DNA from 3 places in the Microbacterium sp. K36 genome. Region 3 is predicted to be linked to each of the others. Evidence: predicted binding sites of a transcription regulator. Region 3 holds the regulator's gene; each other region holds the start of a gene.
The links. Region 3 encodes LexA, which represses DNA repair genes until DNA is damaged. Its sites were predicted from a motif close to TCGAACANNTGTTCGA; they were not measured.
Positions count from the first base shown of each region.

Region 1: the regulator LexA is predicted to act here: its motif matches at 5,498-5,513, upstream of recA (recombinase RecA).
Region 2: the regulator LexA is predicted to act here: its motif matches at 5,681-5,696, upstream of DW296_RS07215 (HNH endonuclease signature motif containing protein).

Region 1 is NZ_SSDN01000082.1:7,340-15,089, reverse strand. Features, by position in the region: gene DW296_RS10100 (ribonuclease J) at 1-909, shown strand, start outside; gene DW296_RS10095 (FtsK/SpoIIIE family DNA translocase) at 1,001-3,694, shown strand; gene pgsA (CDP-diacylglycerol--glycerol-3-phosphate 3-phosphatidyltransferase) at 3,694-4,269, shown strand; gene DW296_RS10085 (CinA family protein) at 4,266-4,754, shown strand; gene DW296_RS10080 (helix-turn-helix domain-containing protein) at 4,896-5,204, shown strand; gene DW296_RS10075 (DUF3046 domain-containing protein) at 5,223-5,447, shown strand; gene recA (recombinase RecA) at 5,709-6,755, shown strand; gene DW296_RS16655 (regulatory protein RecX) at 7,145-7,618, shown strand; gene miaB (tRNA (N6-isopentenyl adenosine(37)-C2)-methylthiotransferase MiaB) at 7,668-7,750, shown strand, end outside.
Region 2 is NZ_SSDN01000068.1:42,732-50,481, forward strand. Features, by position in the region: gene mmsA (multiple monosaccharide ABC transporter ATP-binding protein) at 1-467, shown strand, start outside; gene mmsB (multiple monosaccharide ABC transporter permease) at 464-1,834, shown strand; gene DW296_RS07205 (substrate-binding domain-containing protein) at 1,894-3,012, shown strand; partial or broken gene DW296_RS07210 (MFS transporter) at 3,127-4,033, opposite strand; gene DW296_RS07215 (HNH endonuclease signature motif containing protein) at 4,293-5,651, opposite strand; gene DW296_RS07220 (alpha/beta fold hydrolase) at 5,754-6,518, shown strand; gene DW296_RS07225 (ABC-F family ATP-binding cassette domain-containing protein) at 6,561-7,750, shown strand, end outside.
Region 3 is NZ_SSDN01000046.1:43,080-50,829, forward strand. Features, by position in the region: gene metE (5-methyltetrahydropteroyltriglutamate--homocysteine S-methyltransferase) at 1-1,298, shown strand, start outside; gene lexA (transcriptional repressor LexA) at 1,380-2,066, opposite strand; gene DW296_RS03665 (LysM peptidoglycan-binding domain-containing protein) at 2,350-2,718, shown strand; gene DW296_RS03670 (histidinol-phosphate transaminase) at 2,798-3,892, shown strand; gene hisB (imidazoleglycerol-phosphate dehydratase HisB) at 3,889-4,506, shown strand; gene hisH (imidazole glycerol phosphate synthase subunit HisH) at 4,503-5,138, shown strand; gene priA (bifunctional 1-(5-phosphoribosyl)-5-((5-phosphoribosylamino)methylideneamino)imidazole-4-carboxamide isomerase/phosphoribosylanthranilate isomerase PriA) at 5,251-5,997, shown strand; gene DW296_RS03690 (SseB family protein) at 5,981-6,778, shown strand; gene DW296_RS03695 (DUF1844 domain-containing protein) at 6,797-7,195, opposite strand; gene infC (translation initiation factor IF-3) at 7,453-7,750, shown strand, end outside.

The sequences.
Region 1 (7,750 bases), on a different contig from region 3:
CGTCGGGTCGCGTTCCTCGGCCGCAGCATGGTCCGCAACATGACGATCGCGGAGCAGCTCGGCTACCTCAAGGTGCCGGCGGGTGTGCTGATCGACTTCAAGAAGGCGCGCGACCTCCCGGACGAGCAGATCGTCTACATGTCGACCGGCTCGCAGGGGGAGCCGATGGCCGTGCTGAGCCGCATGGCCAACATGGACCACGCCATCGAGGTGAGCGAGGGCGACACCGTCATCCTGGCGTCGAGCCTCATCCCGGGCAACGAGAACGCCGTCTACCGCGTCATCGACGGACTCACCAAGCTGGGCGCGAACGTCGTGCACAAGGCCAACGCACGCGTGCACGTGTCCGGGCACGCCGCGGCCGGCGAGCTGCTCTACTGCTACAACATCCTCAAGCCGAAGAACGTCCTCCCTGTCCACGGGGAGTACCGGCACCTGATCGCCAACGCCAAGCTCGCCCAGGACACCGGGATCCCCGAGCAGAACACGATCATCGCCTCCAACGGCACTGTGATCGACCTGAAGGACGGAGTCGCGCGGGTGGCCGGGCAGCTCGACCTCGGGTTCGTCTACGTCGACGGCTCGACCGTCGGCGAGATCACCGACGCCGACCTCAAGGACCGCCGCATCCTGGGCGAGGAGGGGTTCATCTCGGTCATTGTCGTGGTGGACGCCGCCACCGGGCGCATCATCTCCGGTCCGGAGATCCATGCGCGCGGTGTCGCCGAGGACGACGCGGTCTTCGACGACGTCGCCCCGAAGATCGTCGCCGCCCTGAAGGAGGCGTCCGGCACCGGCGTGCGCGACACGCACGCGCTGTCGCAGGTGGTGCGTCGCACGATCGGCCGCTGGGTGAACCAGAAGCTGCGCCGTCGTCCGATGATCGTCCCTCTCGTCATCGAGGCCTGACCGTCGGATCACGGCGTGCCCGCGCGCGCCGTGATCGTCGAGTTCCGCGTGGTGACGCGGAGATGTCGGTCTCGGGTCGTACCGTGGAGGCATGGCCAGGAGCAGCACCAAGACCGAGCGCGCCTCGACGAGCGCCCCGTCGCGCCCCAAGCGGCAGGCGGCTCCGAAGGCGCAGCCCGCTCCGAAGAAGTACATCGACGAGGCGGACAAGCCGCCCGTCGCCGCGCGCGCCTGGAACGGGCTCGCGCACGGCGTCGGCGGACTCTTCCGGGCCTTCGGGCCCGAGACGCTGCAGAAGGACGACCGCAGGGACGGCTTCCCGTTCCTGCTGGTGATCCTGGCGGCGCTCGGTGCCGTCAACGAGTGGTTCTTCATCGGCAACGAGGTCGCGGCGAACATCAGCGCCTACTCGGTGGGGCTCTTCGTCGGTCGGGTGGCCTTCATCATGCCGGTGCTGCTGCTCTTCCTGGCGGGATGGCTGTTCCGGCACCCGTCGTCCGTGCACGACAACGGGCGCATCGGGATCGGCTTCGGGATGTTCGTGCTCGCTCTGGCGGGCATCTTCCACGTCGCCGGCCCTCGTCCCCACCCGAACCAGGGCATGCCCGCGCTGAGCGAGTCGGGTGGTCTGCTCGGATGGCTCGTGGGGCAGCCCCTGACGTACCTGACCGACATCCCGGCCTACATCATCCTCGGGCTGCTCGCCGCCCTCAGCATCCTCATCCTCACGAAGACCCCGCCGAACCGCATCGGTGCGCGCCTGGGAGACCTCTACGCGTGGATGTTCGACGCCGAGCGCCCGGAGAAGCCGGCGAAGGACTCCTCGGCCGCGGTCGACGAGGCCGACAAGGTCGACGACCCGGACGTGCTGCCCTGGTGGCGGCGCAACAAGACCGGCCGCGAGGAAGACCCCGACGAGGGGACCCTCGCCTCGGACGACATCACCGCGCTGCTGTCCACGACCGAGGCCACCCCCGCGTACGACCAGGCCGTCACGGTGGCGAACCCCTATGACGCGGCGACCGAGGTGCTCAGCGACGTCCGCTCCGTGACGGACACGCTCGCGGAGCAGCAGACGACCGCGCTTCTGGACGACGAGTCCGACACCGGCGAGATGCCGGAGCTCCCCGGACTGGACGGCTTCGGCACGGAGGGGCCCGGCGACCGCGGCCCGCAGGCGCCGGTGGCCCCGTACATCCTTCCGTCGCCCGGTGTGCTGTCCGAGGGTCCGCCCTCGGTCGCGCGGTCCGAGGCGAACGACCGCATCGTCGAGCAGATCACGAGCGTCCTCGACCAGTTCAAGGTCGACGCCAAGGTCACCGGTTTCTCCCGCGGCCCGACGGTCACGCAGTACGAGGTCGAGGTCGGCCACGGCGTCAAGGTCGAGAAGATCCTCCAGCTCAGCAACAACTTCGCGTACGCGGTCGCCTCCAACGACGTGCGCATCCTCTCGCCGATCCCCGGCAAGAGCGCGATCGGCATCGAGATCCCGAACACCGACCGCGAGACGGTCGCCCTGGGTGACGTGCTGCGGTCGGGAGCCGCGCAGAAGAGCACGCACCCGCTCACGATCGGCGTCGGCAAGGACGTCGGCGGCAACTTCGTCGTCGCCAACCTTGCGAAGATGCCGCACCTCCTGGTCGCCGGTTCCACCGGCTCCGGTAAGTCCAGCTTCGTGAACTCGATGATCACGAGCCTCCTCATGCGGGCGCGCCCGTCCGACGTGCGCATGGTCCTCATCGACCCGAAGCGCGTCGAGCTGACCAGCTACGCGGGTGTTCCGCATCTGATCACCCCCATCATCACGAACCCGAAGAAGGCGGCCGAGGCGCTGCAGTGGGTCGTGAAGGAGATGGACATGCGGTACGACGACCTCGCGTCGTTCGGCTTCCGCCACATCGACGACTTCAACCGGGCCGTGCGTGCGGGCGAGGTGGAGGTGCCCCCGGGCAGCGAACGGGTGCTCAAGCCGTACCCGTACCTCCTCGTCGTGGTCGACGAGCTCGCCGACCTGATGATGGTCGCCCCGCGCGACGTCGAGGACTCGATCGTCCGCATCACGCAGCTCGCTCGCGCCTCCGGCATCCACCTGGTGCTCGCCACGCAGCGCCCGAGCGTCGACGTCGTCACCGGCCTCATCAAGGCGAACGTGCCGTCCCGCCTCGCCTTCGCCGTCACGAGCGTCACCGACAGCCGCGTGATCCTCGACAGCCCCGGCGCCGACAAGCTCATCGGTCAGGGCGACGCGCTCTTCTCGCCCATGGGCTCGTCGAAGCCGTTCCGTCTGCAGGGCGCATGGGTCGACGAGAAGGAGATCGACGCGGTCGTCAAGCACGTCACGCGTCAGGCACGCCCCGAGTACCGTGCCGACGTCCAGGAGGCGATGGAGCCGGCGAAGAAGAAGGAGGTCGACGAGGACATCGGCGACGACCTCGAGCTCCTGCTCGCGGCGGCCGAGCTCATCGTCTCGTCGCAGTTCGGATCGACGTCGATGCTGCAGCGCAAGCTGCGGGTCGGCTTCGCCAAAGCCGGACGCCTGATGGATCTCCTCGAGTCGCGCGAGGTCGTCGGCCCCTCGGAGGGCTCGAAGGCGCGCGATGTGCTCGCGACCCCGGAGCAGTTGCCGCAGGTCATGGCGAAGCTCCGCGGCGAAGACGTTCCGTCGGCTCCTGCGGCCGCGGCGGCGCCTGCCGAACGTGATCCGTTGGAGGCGCAGTACGACGGCCTGCCAGTCGTCGAAGCGGAGGGCGACGAAGACGCCTGGGGCCTGACGGGACGCGACTGATGGCGATCCCTCGGCAGCTCCCCAACGCCATCACGGTGGCGCGCATCCCGCTCGCCGTGGTGTTCTTCGTCCTCCTGCTCGTCGGGGGGACGTACGGCCTCGCCGATCTCACGGTGCGCTGGATCGCCGCCGTCCTCTTCATCGTCGCCATCTCGACCGACTGGGTCGACGGCTATCTCGCACGTCGCTACGACATCGTCAGCGACTTCGGCAAGCTCTGGGACCCGATCGCGGACAAGCTCCTCACCGGTGCGGGATTCGTGGGGCTCGCGATCCTGGGCGAGGTCTCGTGGTGGATCGTCGTGATCATCCTCGTCCGCGAGTGGGGGATCACCATCCATCGGCTGGTCGTCGCCAGCGAGCATGTGGTCGCGGCCGCCTGGATGGGCAAGATCAAGACGGCGTTCCAGGGCGTCGCCCTCGGGTGGGCGCTCCTGCCGTTGCACGTGTTCATCGGGCTCGGCCCGTGGACCGTCGTGACGACCGTCCTCATGGTCATCGTGCTCGTGCTCACTGTCGTCAGCGGGATCGACTACATCGTCGCGCAGGTGCGCGGCACCCGTCAGAGCCGATGATCGGCACGACGCCGGCCGAGGCTCTGGACGCTCTGCGTGAGCGAGGTTGGACCCTCGGTGTCGCGGAGTCGCTCACTGGCGGTGCGGTGTGCGCGGCGCTCGTCGCGGTGCCCGGCGCCTCCGCGGTGCTCCTCGGCGGCGTCGTCGCCTACGCCACCCCCGTCAAGCACACGCTGCTGGGCGTCGACACCGACCTGCTGGAGCGATACGGGCCAGTGCACCCGGAGGTCGCGCGGCAGATGGCAGCCGGAGTGCGCGAGGCCGTCGCGGTGGATGGTCTCCCCGCCGATGTCGGAGTGTCCACCACGGGGATCGCGGGCCCGGAGTCTCCGGATGGGCAACCCGTGGGCACCGTCCACATCGGCGTGGTCACCCCGACGGCGAGTCGGACCCGACCGTTCCACTTCGAGGGGGACCGCGACGCGGTGCGAGCACAGACGGTCGGGGCGGTCCTCGATGTGCTGGCCGCTGCGCTGCGGGAATAGCGACCCCTCGCGTCATGTTGATACGGATGTGCTCACATTTAAACCACAGAGTGCAAGGGTAGATTCTGTGCAAGCCAGGAGGACTAGACTGGCCGTCTCTTCGAGGGAGACCTCGATTCATGAACTGCGGAGGAGGTTCCGATGATTCTTGTACGACAGGAGATCGGCGACGTGCTGAGGGACTTCCGTCTGCAGAAGGGGCGGACGCTCCGCCAAGTCGCGAGCAAGGCGTCCGTCGCTCTCGGTTACCTCAGTGAGGTCGAGCGCGGACAGAAGGAGGCCTCGAGCGAGATCCTCGCCTCGGTGGCGGAAGCTCTCGACGTCCCCATCTCCACCATCATGCGTGAGGTCGGTGACCGCATCTCGGTCCTCGAAGGCATCCAGGTCTTCCCCGACGTGGTCCCGGACGACCTGGTCGCTTCCGTGGAACCCGAGCTCTCGCTCCGCTGATTCCCGGAGAACTTCTTCATGCGACGCAGTGAGTTCCTGCGCGCCGTGGACGCCGAATTCAAAGCCCGGGCGTCCTCTCTGCTGAACGACCTCGTGCTCTCCGGGATGGGTGGGCGCACCGCGCTCGAAGCTCTCGACGCCGGGGTGCCCCCGCGGGACATCTGGCTCGCGCTGTGCGCCGACATGGATGTGCCCGATTCCCGGCGCCACGGGGTGGGGCGTCTGGAGCCGCGCGGGCGGTGACGGGCGTGTCCCGGTGTGCGGATGTTCGACACGCCTACTCCGGCGTGTTGTCGAAAATCTGTTCGAACCGGGCGTAGTCTTCTGCACAAGTGGTCAGAAGGCTCTGATCCTCACGATCCGTGGCTCCTCGATGCAATGTCGGAGGCCCGCCGTACCGTGAGGGCCAAGCTGAAAAGCCATACGCCTTGTCGGAGAGTTCCTTCCAGCCGGAAGAGCCGCGACAGCCTACAGGCGGCAGCACACGCGCAGAAGGAGCACACCATGCCATCACCCGCCGACCGCGAGAAGTCCCTCGAGACGGCTCTCGCTCAGATCGACCGCCAGTTCGGAAAGGGCTCGGTCATGCGGCTGGGCAGCGATGAGCGGGCGCCTGTGGCCGTCATCCCCACCGGCTCCATCGCCCTCGACGTCGCCCTCGGCGTGGGAGGTCTGCCGCGTGGCCGCATCGTCGAGATCTACGGCCCGGAGTCCTCCGGTAAGACGACGCTGACGCTGCATGCCATCGCCAACGCCCAGCGAGCCGGCGGTATCGCGGCGTTCATCGATGCCGAGCACGCGCTCGACCCCGACTACGCCGCGAAGCTCGGCGTCGACATCGACGCCCTTCTCGTCTCGCAGCCCGACACGGGTGAGCAGGCTCTCGAGATCGCCGACATGCTCGTGCGCTCCGGTGCCATCGACCTCATCGTCGTCGACTCGGTGGCGGCCCTGGTGCCGCGTGCGGAGATCGAGGGCGAGATGGGAGACTCCCACGTTGGTCTCCAGGCCCGCCTCATGTCGCAGGCGCTGCGGAAGCTCACCGGTGGTCTGAACCAGACGAACACGACGATGATCTTCATCAACCAGCTGCGCGAGAAGATCGGCGTGTTCTTCGGCTCCCCGGAGACCACTGCCGGTGGTAAGGCGCTGAAGTTCTACGCCTCCGTGCGTATGGACATCCGCCGCATCGAGACGCTCAAGGATGGCACGGACGCCGTGGGTAACCGCACCCGCGTCAAGATCGTCAAGAACAAGATGGCCCCGCCGTTCAAGCAGGCGGAGTTCGACATCCTCTACGGCGTCGGCATCTCCCGCGAGGGCAGCCTGATCGACTTTGGCGTCGAGCACGGCATCGTCAAGAAGTCGGGATCGTGGTACACCTACGACGGCGATCAGCTGGGTCAGGGCAAGGAGAACGCGCGGACGTTCCTGCTCAACAACGCGGACATCGCGCTGGCGATCGAGAGCCAGATCAAGCAGAAGCTCGGCATCGGCGGCCCGGCCGCGGCTCCGGGTGCTGATGAGCTGGCCGAGCGTCGCCCGGCCTGATGAGTGATCAGCGTGGGGGCGATTCCGAGCGGATCGCCCCCATCATCCCTCTCTTCGGCGGAGCTGCGCGCACCGAGCGTCCGGCTGATAGCGGGGCAGGCGACTCGTCGTCCGCTCGACCCGTGCGGTCCGGGTCGCCGGCGGACGCTGCGGGACTCTGGCGCTCGACGTGGCACGAGCCCGCGCCCACAGGGACACCGTCGGCTGACGACGGTTCCCCCAGCGCCCGGCATCCCGCTCGTGGTGCCTCGGCGCGAGCCGCTTCCCGGGGCGGGAAGACCACCACGTTGCGCGCCGTCGGCGGCGTGTCCCGCTCGACGGAAGAGGGGGCGGACACAGAGAGCGGCGCGTCGGCGGAGGAGATCCGAACGACGGCGGAGGAGTCGTTGGTGCGGAAGCTGCGAACGCGGTCGCTGTCGGTCTCCGAGGCCCGGCTGGTGTTGAAGGGACACGGACTCGCCACGGACGCCATCGACGACGTGATCGATGACTTCGTACGCCGTGGTTACCTCGATGACGCCGTGCTCGCGGAGCTCCTCGTCACGTCCGGTGTCGAACGCAAGGGTCAGGGCCGGGTCGCCCTCTCACGAGCGCTGTCGCAGCGGGGCATTCCCCGTGAGGTCATCGACGCCGCTCTCGATGAGCTCCCCGATGACGACGCCGAACGCGCGCTGGAGTTCGCCCGGACCAAGGCCCGCTCCATGGGACGTCTCGATCCGGACGCGGCGCTTCGCCGATTGGTCGGACAGCTGTCTCGCCGCGGGTACGGGGGATCGGTCGCCATGAACGCGGCGAAGACGGCGCTGCGGGAAGCTTCGTTCGGCGGGGGCGTCTCCGGCGTCCGGTTCGTGGATTCCGACTGACGGTCCGCTCGCGGTCGGCTCTCGGCGACGCTCGTACAATGGGAGGATCATGACTATCCCCCGCAGCGTACCGACGATCATCAGCGCGTCGTCAGCGGCCGTCGACGACGACGGGCGCCGGCGATCCTACGA
Region 2 (7,750 bases), on a different contig from region 3:
ACACCATCAAGCGGTCCATCGTCGCGGCGAAGCTCTCCAAGATCGCGCACAACGGCGTCGTCGACTCCCGCGAGGAGTTCTCGGTGGCGGAGCGCTACCGCAAGGCGCTGCGCATCAAGACCCCGTCGGTCGAGGAGGGCGTCGGCAAGCTCTCCGGAGGCAACCAGCAGAAGGTCGTGCTGGCGAAGTGGATGTTCACGGACCCCGACCTGCTGATCCTCGACGAGCCCACCCGCGGCATCGACGTCGGCGCCAAGTACGAGATCTACGCGATCATCAACGAGCTCGCCGCGCAGGGCAAGGGCGTGATCGTGATCTCCAGCGAGCTGCCCGAGCTGCTCGGCATCTCCGACCGCATCTACACCGTGTTCGAAGGCCGGGTCACCGACTGCATCCCGGCCGACCAGGCGACCCCCGAAGACCTCATGCGCAGCATGACCTCCGCGACCCAGAAAGCATCCGCATGACCACCGACTCGACCACCGCGAAGCGCGGCTTCCACTTCAAGGACATCACGAAGATGTTCGGGGGAGGGCAGTCGACCCTCCGTCAGTTCGGCATCCTCGGCAGCCTCGTCGTCATCCTCGTCGTCTTCCAGGTGCTGACGTGGATCTTCAAGGGCACCGGCCTCACGCTGTCCTCCGGCAACCTGATCAACGTCGTCAACCAGTACTCGTACATCCTGATCCTGGCGATCGGCATGGTGATGGTCATCATCATGGGGCACATCGACCTCTCGGTCGGATCCGTCGCCGCGTTCACGGGCATCGTCGTGGCGAAGGCCATGCAGGACTGGAACCTCCCCTGGCCGCTGGGCATCCTCCTCGGTCTCGGTGTCGGCGTGCTCGTCGGCGCCTGGCAGGGGTTCTGGGTCGCCTACGTCGGGGTGCCGGCGTTCATCGTGACGCTGGCCGGCATGCTGTTCTTCCGCGGTGCGAACCAGGCGGTGGGCGACTCGCAGTCGGTGCCCGTGCCGGAGGGCTTCAAGATCATCGGCGCCGGCTACCTGCCGGAGATCGCCCTGCCGCTTCCGTTCAACATCCCGACCATGCTGCTGGCGCTCGCCGGCGTCGCATGGATCGTGTTCTGGGAGATCCGCACCCGGCGCATCCAGCGCAAGATGGGCTCCGACATGGCGCCGCTGTGGGTGAGCGTGACGAAGGTCGTCCTCATCTCGGCCGTCATCCTCGTCGCCGGCTGGCTGTTCGCCACCGGGCGCGAGGGCACGAGCTTCCCGATCTCGGGCGTCATCCTCCTCGCTCTCGTCATCCTCTACTCGTTCATCACGAACAACACCGTCTTCGGCCGTCACATCTACGCGGTCGGCGGCAACCGCCAGGCGGCGCGCCTCTCGGGCGTGAAGGACCGCTGGGTCGACTTCTTCGTGATGATGAACATGTCGGTCCTGGCCTCGCTCGCCGGCATGATCTACGTCGCCAGGGCGACCGCCTCGGGTCCGCAGGACGGCAACGGGTGGGAGCTCGACGCGATCGCCTCCGTCTTCATCGGCGGCGCGGCCGTCTCCGGCGGCATCGGCACGGTGATCGGGTCGATCATCGGTGGTCTCGTGATGGCGTTCCTGAACAACGGACTCGCGCTGCTCGGCGCCGGTGCCGACGTCGTCTCGATGATCAAGGGCCTCGTGCTCCTCTTCGCCGTCGGCGTCGACGTGTGGAACAAGCAGCAGGGCCGTCCGTCGATCATCGGGTTCCTCACGCGCCGTCTCGGCCGCAAGCAGGATCCGGCCACCGACACGTTCGATCCCACGAAGACGAACTACCCCACCAGTCAGAAGTACGAAGCCCCCGCCGTCGAGGAGACGCGCGGAAAGTAAGGGCCGCGTCGCGCAACGCAGGCGCGACGGGACCTGCACACACCAGAGAAAGAGATCACATGAAGAAGATCCTTCTGTCGGCGACAGCGCTCGTCGTCGCGGGCGCATTCGCCCTCACCGGCTGCTCCTCGGAGCGCGGCGGTGACTCGGGTTCGGGGTCGGGCGATGAGGCCGCCTCGGGCTTCGACGCCGGCTCCACGATCGGTGTCGCGCTGCCGGACAAGACCTCGGAGAACTGGGTCCTGGCCGGTCAGCTGTTCACCGACGGTCTCGAAGAGGCCGGCTTCAAGGCGGACGTGCAGTACGCGCCCGCCAGCAACACGGTCGCCGAGCAGCAGAACCAGATCCAGGCGATGGTCACCGGTGGCGCCAAGGTCATCATCATCGGCGCCAAGGACGGCAAGCAGCTCACCACCCAGGTGGAGGCCGCGCGCGACGCCGGTGTCGCGGTCATCGCCTACGACCGTCTCATCGAGAACACCGACGCCGTGGACTACTACGTCGCCTTCGACAACTTCGAGGTCGGCAAGCTCCAGGGCCAGGCGCTGCTCGACGGCCTCGCCGAGCGCGCGGGTCACGAGGCGCCGTACAACATCGAGCTGTTCTCGGGCTCGCCGGACGACGCCAACTCGGCGGTGTTCTTCAACGGGGCGATGGAGGTGCTGCAGCCGAAGATCGACGACGGCACGCTGAACGTCGTCTCCGGGCAGACCGAGATCTCCCAGACGGCGACCGAGGGCTGGAAGCCGGAGAACGCGCAGCGTCGCATGGACTCGATCCTCACGTCGAGCTACGGCTCGGAGACGCTCGACGGCGTCCTGTCCCCGAACGACACCCTCGCCCGCGCCATCATCACCTCGGCGCAGCAGGCCGGCAAGCCCGTCCCGGTGGTCACCGGACAGGACTCCGAGGTCGAGTCGGTGAAGTCGATCATGGAGGGCGTCCAGTACTCCACGATCAACAAGGACACCGCGCTGCTCGTGGAGCAGGCCATCAAGATGGTCGGTCAGCTCCAGAAGGGCGACGAGGTCGACGTCAACGACACCGACCAGTACGACAACGGCAAGAAGGTCGTCCCGGCCTACCTCCTGCCGCCGGTCATCGTGACCAAGGAGAACGCGGCCGAGGCGTACGCCAACGTCCCGAGCCTCCTCGAGATCGTGAAGTCGTACGAGTAAGGACGAGTGAGACCGTCCCCGTTCCCCGCGAACGACGGACAACGCAACGACGAGCCGTCCGGACCTTCGGGTCCGGGCGGCTCGTCGCCGTTGCGGCGCGTCCCCGTCCTGTCTTCAGTCGACCGGCCCCCATCGCCGCGTCGCCAGGGCGAGGAGGAGCGCCGCCATCGTCAGGGCGGCCGCGAGCGCGACGGGGGAGAGCGGACCCGCTCCGCTCGCGAGGATCCACGCTCCCGACGGCGGCCCGATCACGGCGCCGATGTTCAAGGCCGCGGTGGCGTAGGACCCTCCCATCGTCGGGGCGCCGGACGCGGCGTTCAGCACGCGGGCGATCAGCGTGCTGCCGACCGCGAAAGGTCCCCGCGTTCACCAGCGCTGCCAGGCTCATCGCGACGGCGAGACGCGGTGTCACCAGAAGCGCGAGCTCCGTGCGCAGAGACGGCGCGGGCCCGGGGAACGGTGTCGGAGCCGGCGCCGTCCCTGGCGCCGACCGGGGTCGGACGTGCGCCGTGCCCCGGATCGTCGTCGGCACGCCGCGGAGGATTCCGAGCAGTGCGGGGAGACAGAGGAGTGCGACGGCGGCGAAGGGGGCGCGCCAGCTCAGCGCGGCGCCGAGCACCGCCCCCGCCGGGACGCCGACCACGGTGGCGATCGTCGTGCCGGAGAGCAGCACCGCGAGAGTGCGGCCGGTGCGTTCGGCGGGGACGAGGAGAGCGACCGTGCGGAGTGCGACGGCGAGGAAGCCGGCGTTCGCGAGGGCGCTGAGCACGCGCGTCACGAGCAGGAGCTCGAATGCGGAAGCAGCCGCGCCGACGACGTGGCATACGGCGAAGAGCGTGAGGCAGGCGATGAGCGTGCGACGTGGGGGCCAGCCGCGCGCGAAGGCGGCCAGGGCGGGGGCGCCCACGACCATGCCGACGGCGAAGCCCGAGGTGAGAAGCCCGGCCGTGCCGACCGGGACGTCGAGGTCGTCCGCGATCGCGGGGAGGAGTCCCGCGAGCATGAACTCTGAGGTGCCCATGACGAAGACTGACAGGGCAAGGGCATAGAGGGGAGAGGCATCGAGTGCTCCGAGGTGAGAGGGAAGAGGAATGCTTCTCGTCACCACGGTCAGCGCCCGGGTCACCGGCGCGCGCCCGTCGAAAGGGCGGACGAAGGGATCAGCGGTTCACGGGGCTGACGGTGTGACCGGCAGCCCCCGACCTGTCTGATTCGGGACTCGACATGCCCTCCACCCTACGGCTGACCGGTGTGCCTGCGTGAACGTCGTGCCTGCGGGATCAGTCGGAGCCGGCCCGCGCGCCGACGACAGACCACGGAGGTTCCTCGGCGAAGGTCACGGTGTGCGGAGGCGGCGGTCGGTCGATGTAGGTCCGGCCGGTGGGACTCGTCCACTCCAGAACGCCGCCCCGCCCCTGCTCGACGTGCCACGGGGAGTGGTGTTTGAGCATGTGATGTCGTCGGCAGAAGGTCGCGAGGTTGTCGTGCACGGTCTCGCCGCCGAGCGCCGCATCGTGATTGTGATCGAGGTCGCACTTCCGCGGCGCGAGGCCGCAGCCGGGGAAGCGGCAGCGTTGATCGCGGGCCCGCAGGTGTCGGCGGAGGTCTTCGCTCGGGCGATACCGGTCGACGGCCAGCAGCGCCCCGCTGATCGGGTGGGTGAGCACCCGATCCCATCCGCTGGCGGCACCGGCCAGTCGGCGGGCCGTGGCCGGATCGATCGGGATCATCCCGTCCAGCTCGGCGGCGAGGATCGGAGTGCCGTCCATCGTCCCTCCCTGCTCGCCGTGCATCAGCTCGCCGTGCATCAACGTCAGCACCGGCACGGTGACCTCGACGCGCGCACGAAGCTCGGAGAGCAGTCCTTCCTCCGAGTCATGCCCCGCCGGAGCGCCTGTCAGGACGAGATCGGCGAGCAGGTCTGTGCGCAGCTGATCGACCGTCCTGTCGTCGAGGATGCTCTCCTCCGCCTCCGGGCACCGCGCCCGCACGTTCTCCTCCCGCACGGCATGCGCCATCTGGGAGAGCCGGTCGTACATCCCGTGCACGAGGGCCGCAGGGCCGCGGGCGCCGAGCTCGGCCATGCCGTCCTCGAGATCGGTCACCCAGACGCGGCGCAGCTCCCTGGCGTCACGATGTCGCTCGACGAGGGGCCGCTCCTGGAACCGGTCGGCCAGTCGGCGCACGAGTCGGCGTATCCGGTTCGGAGATTCCGCAGCGGCCACCTCGATCGCCTCCGCCGCGAAACGCGAACGATCGTCGGTGTCGTCGAGGTGCGCCCCCGCCTCCACGATCACGCGTGCGTGTGCGGCGCTGACGCGCCCGGCGCCCTGGGCCTCCCAGACGGCGGGGAACCGTTCGACCAGCCAGGACGCATCGGACATCCGCCGCTCGATGGTGCGGTCGCTGACGCGCTGTGCGGCCCCGATCTCCGCGGCGACGGTGCGGATCGCCATGTCTGCGCCATCCGGATGACGCGCCTGTCGGGCGATGTCGACCGCCAGCCGCCCCGCCATCGCGAGCAGTCCGTCGCGGGCCGCCTGCATGCTGCTCAGCGTCTTCTCCGCCGCTTCCAGCCCCTCCACCAGATCGGCGAGAATCGCCATCTGGGAGTCGGTCGCGTCGAGCAGTGCGGGCATGACGTCAGTCCATCACCGACCACCGACATTCGAACGAAGATTCGAAGGAATCTGGCCGAAAGTCGTATCACGAAAGGATAACGACCGTGGTTGACTGGCTCCGTGCTCCTGAACGTCATCGAAGCCGGGGAGGGCGACCGCGTCGCCGTGCTGCTGCACGGCATGATGGGGTCCGCCGAGAGCTGGCACCGCGTGGTCCCGCTGCTCGTGGAACGCGGCTTCCGCGTGCTCGCGCTCGATCTGCCCGGCCACGGCCTCTCGCCGCGTGATCCGGAGCTCACGATCGAGACGGCGGCCGACGCCGTCGTCGCCACGCTCGCGCAGACAGCTGTCCTTCCGGGGGCAGGGTCCGCCGCGGGGGACGGGGCCGCCGCCCCGCCCGCCGTCGCCGTCGGGCACTCCTTCGGCGCCACCGTGCTCGCCGCCGCCGCGCCTCGCCTCGACCCGGGCCTCGCGGTCTACGTCGACGCACCGCTCGCCCTCCAGGGCGGCCACGATCGTGCCGCCCTCGTGTCGCAGTACGAGCACGACCGCCGCACCCGCATGTCGCCCGCCGAGCTCCGCAAGCTCCGGCCCTTCTACTCCGTCGACGACGCCACGGTCGAGGCGCGGGCGGCCGAGCGCTTCGATCCGCCGACCGCGGCCTCCGTCTCCTGCGGGGAGGACGGTCATTGGACCGCCGCCCCCGGCTCCATCGTCGTCCGCGCGGAACCCAGTGCCTGGGTCACCGACGAGGACGCGCGACGGTTCGAGCACGGCGGCGTGACCGTGCGCAGCATCCCCGGAGCCGCCCACACCGTCTGGTACAGCCACTTCGAGGTCTTCACCGCCGCGTTGCCCGAGCTCTTCGCCCCGTCGCTGGTCTGATCGGGCGACCGCCCGACGCGGCGCGACTACCCTGGAGAGGACATGGCACATCTTCTCGGGGCCGAAGCCCTGCACCTCGAATACCCGACCCGCGTCGTCTTCGACGCCGTGACCCTCGGCATCGAGGAGGGCGACCGCATCGGCATCGTCGGCCGCAACGGCGACGGCAAGTCGAGTCTCCTGGCCATGCTCGCCGGCCGGAAGGAACCGGACTCCGGCCGGGTGACCGTTCGCGGCGGCACCCGCATCGGCGTGCTGGACCAGGCCGACACCCTCCCCGACGACATCACGATCGGGGCCGCCGTCGTCGGCGACATGGCCGAGCACGAATGGGCCGGAGACGCCCGCGTCCGCGACGTGATCGAGGGGCTGCTGACCGATCTTCCCTGGGACGCGCGGATCGGCTCCCTCTCCGGCGGTCAGCGCCGCCGCGTGTCGCTCGCGAAGCTGCTCACCGGGGACTGGGACGTCATCGCTCTCGACGAGCCGACCAACCACCTCGACGTCGAGGCGATCACCTGGCTCGCCGGGCACCTCAAGAAGCGCTGGCCCGCGAACGCCGGTGCCCTCCTCGTCGTGACCCACGACCGGTGGTTCCTCGACGAGATCTGCACCGAGACGTGGGAGGTGCACGACCGCATCGTGGAGCCCTTCGAGGGCGGCTATGCGGCGTACATCCTGCAGCGGGTCGAGCGCGACCGCATGGCGGCGGCGACCGAGGCGAAGCGGCAGAACCTCGCCCGCAAGGAGCTCGCCTGGCTGCGCCGCGGTGCCCCGGCCCGCACCAGCAAACCCAAGTTCCGCATCGATGCGGCCAACGAGCTCATCGCCGACGTGCCCGAGATCCGCGACAAGGTCTCGCTGCAGTCGCTCGCCGTCTCGCGGCTGGGCAAGGACGTCGTCGATCTGCTCGATGTGGGGGTGACGTACCCTTCGACAAGCTCAGGGACCCAGACAAGCTCGGGGGCCGGCGGGAAGACCGTGCTCAAGGACGTGGAGTGGCGGATCGCCCCGGGGGAGCGCACGGGCATCCTCGGCGTGAACGGCGCCGGGAAGTCCACGCTCCTGGGGCTCATCTCCGGTACGGTCGAGCCCACCGAGGGGCGGATCAAGCGCGGGAAGACCGTGCAGGTGCGTACGCTCACGCAGCGCCTCGACGAACTCCTGCCCCACTGGAACGACCCCGTGCGCGTGGTCATCTCCGGTCTGCGCACCTCGTACACGCTCGGTGC
Region 3 (7,750 bases):
TGCACGTGCCGCACGACGTGGACGACGAGACGGCGCTGGACGCGCGCCTCGTCTCCTGGCTCGCGTTCGCGGATCAGAAGGTGCAGCAGGTCGTGACCCTCGCCCGCGGCCTGTCCGCAGGGCGCACGGCGATCGCGGCCGAGCTGGACGCGGCGACCGCCGCGCTGCAGGACCGCCTGACCGCTCCCGGCGTGCGCGACGGCGAGGTGCGTGCCCGCGCGCTGAGCGACGCCGACTTCGCCCGTGCCCCGTACCAGGACCGGGAGGAGGCGCAGAACGCCCTCGGCCTGCCGGCGCTGCCCCTGACGACGATCGGCTCGTTCCCGCAGACCGGCGACATCCGTCGCGCGCGCGCCCAGTTCCTCCGTGGCGAGATCCCCGAGGACGACTACGAGGAGTTCCTGCGCCGTGAGGTCGCCGCGGTCGTCTCCCTGCAGGAGGACCTCGGTCTCGACGTCCTCGTGCACGGTGAGCCGGAGCGCAACGACATGGTGCAGTACTTCGCGGAGAACCTCGACGGCTTCGCGGTCACGCAGCACGGCTGGGTGCAGTCGTACGGCTCGCGGGCCACGCGTCCGTCGATCCTCTGGGGCGACGTCTCGCGTCCCGCGCCCATCACGGTCGCCTGGTCGGCGTACGCCCAGTCGCTCACGGCGAAGCACATGAAGGGGATGCTCACGGGCCCCGTCACGATCCTCGCGTGGTCCTTCGTCCGCGACGACCAGCCGCTGGGCGAGACCGCGAACCAGGTGGCGCTGGCGCTGCGCGATGAGATCGCCGACCTGGAGGCCGCGGGCATCCAGGTGATCCAGGTCGACGAGCCGGCGCTCCGGGAGCTGCTCCCGCTGAAGCAGGCCGACCAGCCGGCGTACCTCGACTGGTCGGTCGCCTCGTTCCGACTGGCCACGGGCGGCGCTGCGGCGGCCACGCAGGTGCACACCCACCTCTGTTACTCGGAGTTCGGCGTCGTGATCGAAGCGATCCGTGCGCTCGACGCGGACGTGACCTCCATCGAGGCGGCCCGGAGCCGCATGGAGGTCGTCGCGGACATCGCCGAGGTGGGCTTCGATCACGGCATCGGCCCCGGCGTGTACGACATCCACTCCCCGCGCGTGCCCACCGTGGAGGAGGTCGAGTCCCTGCTCCGGCGTGCGGTCGACGAGATCCCGCTCCGGCAGCTCTGGGTGAACCCGGACTGCGGTCTGAAGACCCGCGGCTACGCCGAGACCACGGCGTCGCTGCGGAACATCGTCGAGGCGACCCGACGGGTGCGCGAGGACGTGGTGGTCACCGCCTGACGCGGTCGTCCCCGGACACACGAAGGCCCTCCCGGCGCACCGGGAGGGCCTTCGTCATCGTCTCCCCGACGATACGGCGTCTCAGACGGCGCGCATGACCGCGACGACCTTGCCGAGCACGACCGCCTCGTCGCCCAGGATCGGCTCGAACGCGGAGTTGCGGGGCAGCAGCCACGTGTGGCCGTCGCGACGGCGGAGCACCTTGACGGTCGCTTCGCCGTCGAGCATGGCGGCCACGATCTCGCCGTTCTCCGCCGTGTTCTGCGAGCGCACCACGACCCAGTCGCCGTCGCAGATGGCGGCGTCGATCATCGACTCCCCGGAGACCTTGAGCATGAAGAGGTCGCCCTTGCCGACGAGCTGACGGGGGAGCGGGAAGATCTCCTCGACCTGCTGATCGGCGGTGATCGGCACACCGGCGGCGATCCGCCCGACCAGGGGGACCAGGGCGGCATCGCCGACGGGGGTCGTCACATCGGCCGGGTTCTCCGTGCCCGTGCCGGGGAGGTCGATGAGGACCTCCATCGCGCGGGTCTTGCCCGGGTCGCGCCGCAGGTAGCCGCTGAGTTCGAGCTGACCGAGCTGGTGGGTGACGCTGGACAGCGACTTGAGCCCGACGGCGTCGCCGATCTCCCGCATGCTCGGCGGATAGCCGTTCTGTGCGATCGAGGCCTGGATGACCTCGAGGATCGCCATCTGCTTCGGGCTGAGGTTCTTGCGACGACGGGTGCGCGGCGCCTCGGACTCGAGGGCTGAGGTGTCGCTCATGGTGCTCCTTCACTGCGTGATCCGACGTGCCGCTTCGAATGTCGGTGGCCCGTGGTGGGGTGTCCTTATCGAAACCGTATCCGAGAAACGCGCCGATCTGGAAGATCTGTTCGAGCGTGTCGGGCGCATCGCGGGGCATGGTTTCGAAGACAGCTTGACAGATGTTCGAACTCGAAGATATCTTCGGAACGTAGCTTCGCATCCACGACTCCCGGCCGAGTCGCGGATGCGAAAGCTACGCCAACCTCCCCGGGCTCCGGCGCCGGGACAGTAAGGAGCAGACATGAGCAGCATGAGCCTCAGCACCGCGACCGCCCTTCCGGCATCGGCCCGTCCGGCCACCCGGCTGCGGATCACGGCCCGCGGCCGCCGCACCCTGCTCGCGCTCGCCTCCGTGCCGCTCGCTGCGGGCATCGCCTTCGCCGCCCTCGGCGGGGGCAGCGCGATCGCCTCCGGTGTAGACGCACCGGCCGTCTCCGTCGAGACCGTCACGGTCATGCCCGGTGACACGCTCTGGTCGATCGCGAGCAGCATCGCTCCCGACGCCGACCCGCGGGATGTCATCGGCGAGATCAGCCGGATGAACCTCCTGCGCGGCGGTGAGCTCCAGGTCGGCCAGGAGCTCGCGCTCCCGGCACGGTACACCGACTGACGCGGAGTCCGAGGTCCTGCCTCCGGTCCGTCACGATCTGATCGTCACGATGACCTCGGCTCTCCGTGCTCCTCTTAAGATGGGAAGGGTGACCTTCTCCCTCAACGATCTCCCGCTCCGCGACGATCTGCGCGGACTCACCCCGTACGGAGCGCCGCAGGCCCCGCTGCCGGTGGCGCTGAACGTCAACGAGAACACGCATCCGGTTCCCGACGAGGTCGCGAGCGACATCCTCGATGACATCGCGGTGGCGATCCGAGACGTGAACCGGTACCCGGACCGTGAGTTCACCACGCTGCGGGAGGCGTTCGCCGACTATCTGGGTCACGGCCTCACGTCGGAGCAGATCTGGGCGGGCAACGGATCCAACGAGGTGCTGCAGCACATCTTCCAGGCGTTCGGCGGACCGGGGCGCACGGCCTTCGGCTTCGGCCCCACGTACTCGATGTACCCGCTCATCGCGAAGGGGACCGGCGCGTCCTGGATCGCCGGCACCCGTCAGCCCGACTACACGGTCACCCCGGAGGAGGCGGCGGAGCAGGTGCGCGCGGCCGACCCCGACATCGTGATCCTCTGCTCGCCGAACAACCCGACCGGCACCCCGCTGGGGCTCGACGTGGTGGAGGCCGTCTACGAGGCGGCCCGCGGCGTCGTGATCGTCGACGAGGCGTACCAGGAGTTCGCGCCGCGGGATGCGGCGTCGGCCCTCACCCTCCTGGAAGGACGGCCGCGGCTCGCCGTCTCCCGCACCATGAGCAAGGCGTTCGCCTTCGCCGGCGCCCGCGTCGGCTACCTCGCGGCCGATCCGGCGTTCATCGACGCGCTGCGGCTCGTCCGGCTGCCGTACCACCTCAGCGCTCTCACGCAGGCTGCGGCGGTGGCCGCGCTCCGCAACGCCGACGTCATGCTCGGCATGGTGCAGGAGATCGTGGAGCAGCGGGACCGCATCACGGCGACGCTCGAAGCCCTCGGGTACACCCCGCACCTCTCGTGGTCCAACTTCGTGCTGTTCGGCGGCGTCGCGGATCCGCAGGCGACGTGGCAGCAGCTGTACGACCGCGGCGTGCTCGTCCGCGACGTCGGCATCCCCGGCCACCTGCGCGTCAGCGCCGGCACGGAGGCGGAGACCACGGCGTTCCTGGACGCCTTGGCCTCGATAGGATCGGCATCATGACCATCCCCGCGCCCACCGCACGCACCGCGAGCCGCGTGCGCAGCACGTCGGAATCCACCGTCGAGGTCGAGCTGAACCTCGACGGCACCGGCGCGAGCACCATCGACACCTCGGTGCCCTTCTTCGATCACATGCTCACGGCGTTCGCGAAGCACTCGCTGACCGACCTCAGGGTACGGGCGTCCGGGGACACGCACATCGACGCACACCACACGGTCGAGGACGTCTCGATCGTGCTCGGCCAGGCGATCCTCGCGGCCCTCGGTGACAAGTCCGGCATCTCCCGCTACGGCGACGCCCTCGTCCCCCTGGACGAGGCGCTCGCGCAGGCGGTCGTCGACATCTCGGGTCGCCCGTACCTCGTGCACGACGGGGAGCCCGCGGGCTTCGAGCACCACCTGATCGGCGGGCACTTCACCGGGTCGCTCGTGCGGCACGTCTTCGAAGCCATCACCTTCAACGCCGCGCTGACCGTGCACGTCCGGGTGCTGAGCGGGCGCGACCCGCACCACATCGCCGAGGCCGAGTTCAAGGCGTTCGCGCGGGCGTTCCGTCAGGCGAAGGCGCTGGATCCCCTCGTCGACGGCATCCCGTCCACCAAGGGAGCCTTGTGAGCGCCGCGCCCCGAGTCGCCGTCTTCGACTACGAGTCCGGTAACGTCCACTCCGCGGTCAAGGCCCTCGTCGCCGCGGGAGCCGACGCTGTCCTCACGCGCGACCGCACCGAGGCGCTCGAGGCCGACGGGTTCGTCGTGCCCGGTGTCGGCGCCTTCCAGGCGGTGCGGGACGCCCTGCACGCCCACGGCGGCGACGAGATCATCGGCCGTCGCCTCGCGGGTGGCCGACCGGTGCTCGGCATCTGCGTCGGCATGCAGGTGCTCTTCGAGCACGGCGTCGAGCGGGGGCACGACACCGCGGGCCTCGGCGAGTGGCCGGGCGCCGTGACGGAGCTCAACGCGCCTGTCCTGCCGCACATGGGCTGGAACACCGTCGAGCCGGGGGAGGACACCGTCCTGTTCCGCGGGATCGAGCAGGAGCGCTTCTACTTCGTGCACTCCTACGCGGCGCAGTCCTGGGAGCTCGACGTGATCCCGCCGTTCCCGCAGCCCGTGCTCACATGGGCGGACTACGGCGGCCCGTTCCTCGCGGCCGTGGAGAACGGCCCCCTCTCGGCGACGCAGTTCCACCCGGAGAAGTCCGGAGACGCCGGCATCCAGTTGCTCAGGAACTGGGTGGAGAGCCTCTGACGCCGAGCCGCGTCCGCGCCCGGCGTCACGCGGTTTGTCCCGCGCCCCGCGGCGGACTACCCTCGTCTCTCGTGCCCTCTCGGGCCGCGAACTCACCCGAACCAAGGACCTCATGAACGACTTCGCGCAGTCCCCCTCGCTCACGCTCCTTCCCGCGGTCGACGTCGCCGGCGGCAAGGCGGTCCGTCTCACGCAGGGGGAGGCCGGGACCGAGACGAGCTACGGCGACCCGCTCGACGCGGCAGGGGAGTGGGTCTCGCAGGGCGCCTCCTGGATTCACCTCGTCGACCTCGACGCGGCGTTCGGACGCGGCAGCAACGCGCCGATCCTGCGCAAGGTCATCAAGCAGTTCAAGAACGTCAACGTCGAGCTCTCCGGCGGCATCCGGGACGACGCGAGCCTGGAGGCCGCTCTGGAGAGCGGCGCCGCCCGCATCAACCTCGGCACCGCCGCTCTGGAGAACCCCGAGTGGGCGGCCGACGTGATCAGCCGCTTCGGTGAGGCGATCGCCGTCGGCCTCGACGTCCGCGGCACGACCCTCGCGGCGCGCGGCTGGACGAAGGAGGGCGGCGACCTCTGGGAGGTGCTCGAGCGCCTCGAGGACGCCGGCTGCAGCCGCTACGTCGTCACCGACGTGACCAAGGACGGCACGCTGCGCGGCCCGAACCTGGAACTCCTGCGCGAGGTGACCTCGCGCACGCCGAAGCCGGTCGTCGCGTCCGGCGGCATCTCGAACCTCGACGACATCGCCGCGCTGCGCGACCTCGTGCCCCTGGGCGTCGAGGGCGCCATCGTCGGGAAGGCTCTGTACGCGGGTGCCTTCACGCTCGCGGAGGCCCTGGATGTCGCCGGAGACTGATCCGCACGCCTGCGGTCCGGAGTCGCACAACCGGGCCGATTCCGCCGGGGTCCCCTGGGAGGGGCGCAGCTTCGAGTCGAACCCGCATGCAGCGGACGACGGCTCGGCGGACCCGGCTCTGCTCGCCGCGGTGCACCGATTCCGCGCGGGGGAGGGGAGCCAGTCCGAGGTCGTCGACGCGTTCCGCTCCGCCCGGGTGCTCGTGCCCCTGATCGCCGAGAAGGGCGAGGAAGGGGTGGCGCCCAGCGGTCTCGCGGTGGACAAGACGCAGGAGCTCTCGATCGTCACCGTGGCCGCACCGGACGGGCGCCGCGTCCAGCCGGTGTTCTCGTCGGTCGAGACGATGCAGCATTGGGACCCGTCGGCGCGTCCCATCCCGGTCGAGGCCGTCCGTGCCGCCCTGGCCGCGTCGTCGGAGGACACCGACCTCATCGTGCTCGACCCGACCTCGGACACGGAGTTCGTGATCCGCCGCCCCGCCGTCTGGGCCGTGGCGCAGGGCCACGCGTGGGAGCCGAGCTTCCTCTCTCCCGAGGTCGTCACCGCCCTCCGGGAGAGCATCGCGCATGAACTCGCCGTGATCGACGTCGCGGTCGCGCCGGGAGACCCGGACGCCCGGCTCCGCGGACCGGAGCTCATCGTCGTGCTGGAGCTCGTCGACGGTCTGGAGCGCGAGGTGCTGGATGCCGTGCTCGCCCGGCTCGCCCAGCGCTGGGCGGCGGACGACCGCATCGCCGTCCTCGCCGACTCGCTGACGGTCAAGCTCCGCCGCAGCAGCTGAGGCGGAGCGTCGGCCGGATCAGGTGACGGGACCGGTCCACTTCTCGCCCGGGCCCTTGCCGATCGGGTCGGGGATGGTCGAGGCCTCGCGGAAGGCGAGCTGCAGCGAACGGAGGCCGTCGCGCAGCGAGCGTGCGTGCATGTCGCTGATCTCCGGGGCGCCGGCGGTGATGAGCCCCGCCAGGGCGTTGATGAGCTTCCGCGCCTCATCGAGGTCGAGCTGGGCCGCGGCCTCGGGGTCGTCTGCCAGGCCGAGCTTCACGGCCGCGGCGCTCATGAGGTGCACGGCGGCGGTCGTGATCACCTCGACGGCGGGGACGTCCGCGATGTCACGGACGGCCGAGGAGGCTGCCTCCTCCTGCCGAGCCCATCGCTCTTCGCGCTCGCGGGCCGCCTCGTCCGATGCCTGGTTCGTCACTTCGCCTTGCTTTCTGTTAGACTTTGGCGGGCTCCGGAGCGTCATGCTCCGGAACGAAAGAGGATTCACTTCCCACCCGCGCTTGCCGTTCCAGGCTACCGGGTCTTGCGCTCCGCCGGCTCCGCTCGTCATGAGAGGGCCGGTAGACAGGGCGCGAAGCCGGCATCTGAACGCCGGCGGGTGGGGGACGACTCCGATTTCGCCCGGGATGCAGACCGCATCACGGTGGCCGAATCACATCGTCTAAGGAGCTCCGCATCAGCGATCCCCGTACCAATGAGCGCATCCGCGTCCCCGAGGTCCGCCTCGTCGGCCCCGCGGGTGAGCAGATCGGCGTTGTCCGCATCGAGGCAGCGCTGCGTCTCGCCCAGGAAGCCGATCTCGACCTCGTCGAGGTCGCCCCGAACTCGAAGCCGCCCGTCGTCAAGATCATGGACTACGGCAAGTTCAAGTACGAGGCCGCGCAGAAGGAAAAGGAAGCGCGTCGCAACCAGGCGAACACGATCCTCAAGGAAGTCCGCTTCCGTCTGAAGATCGAGGCGCACGACTACACGA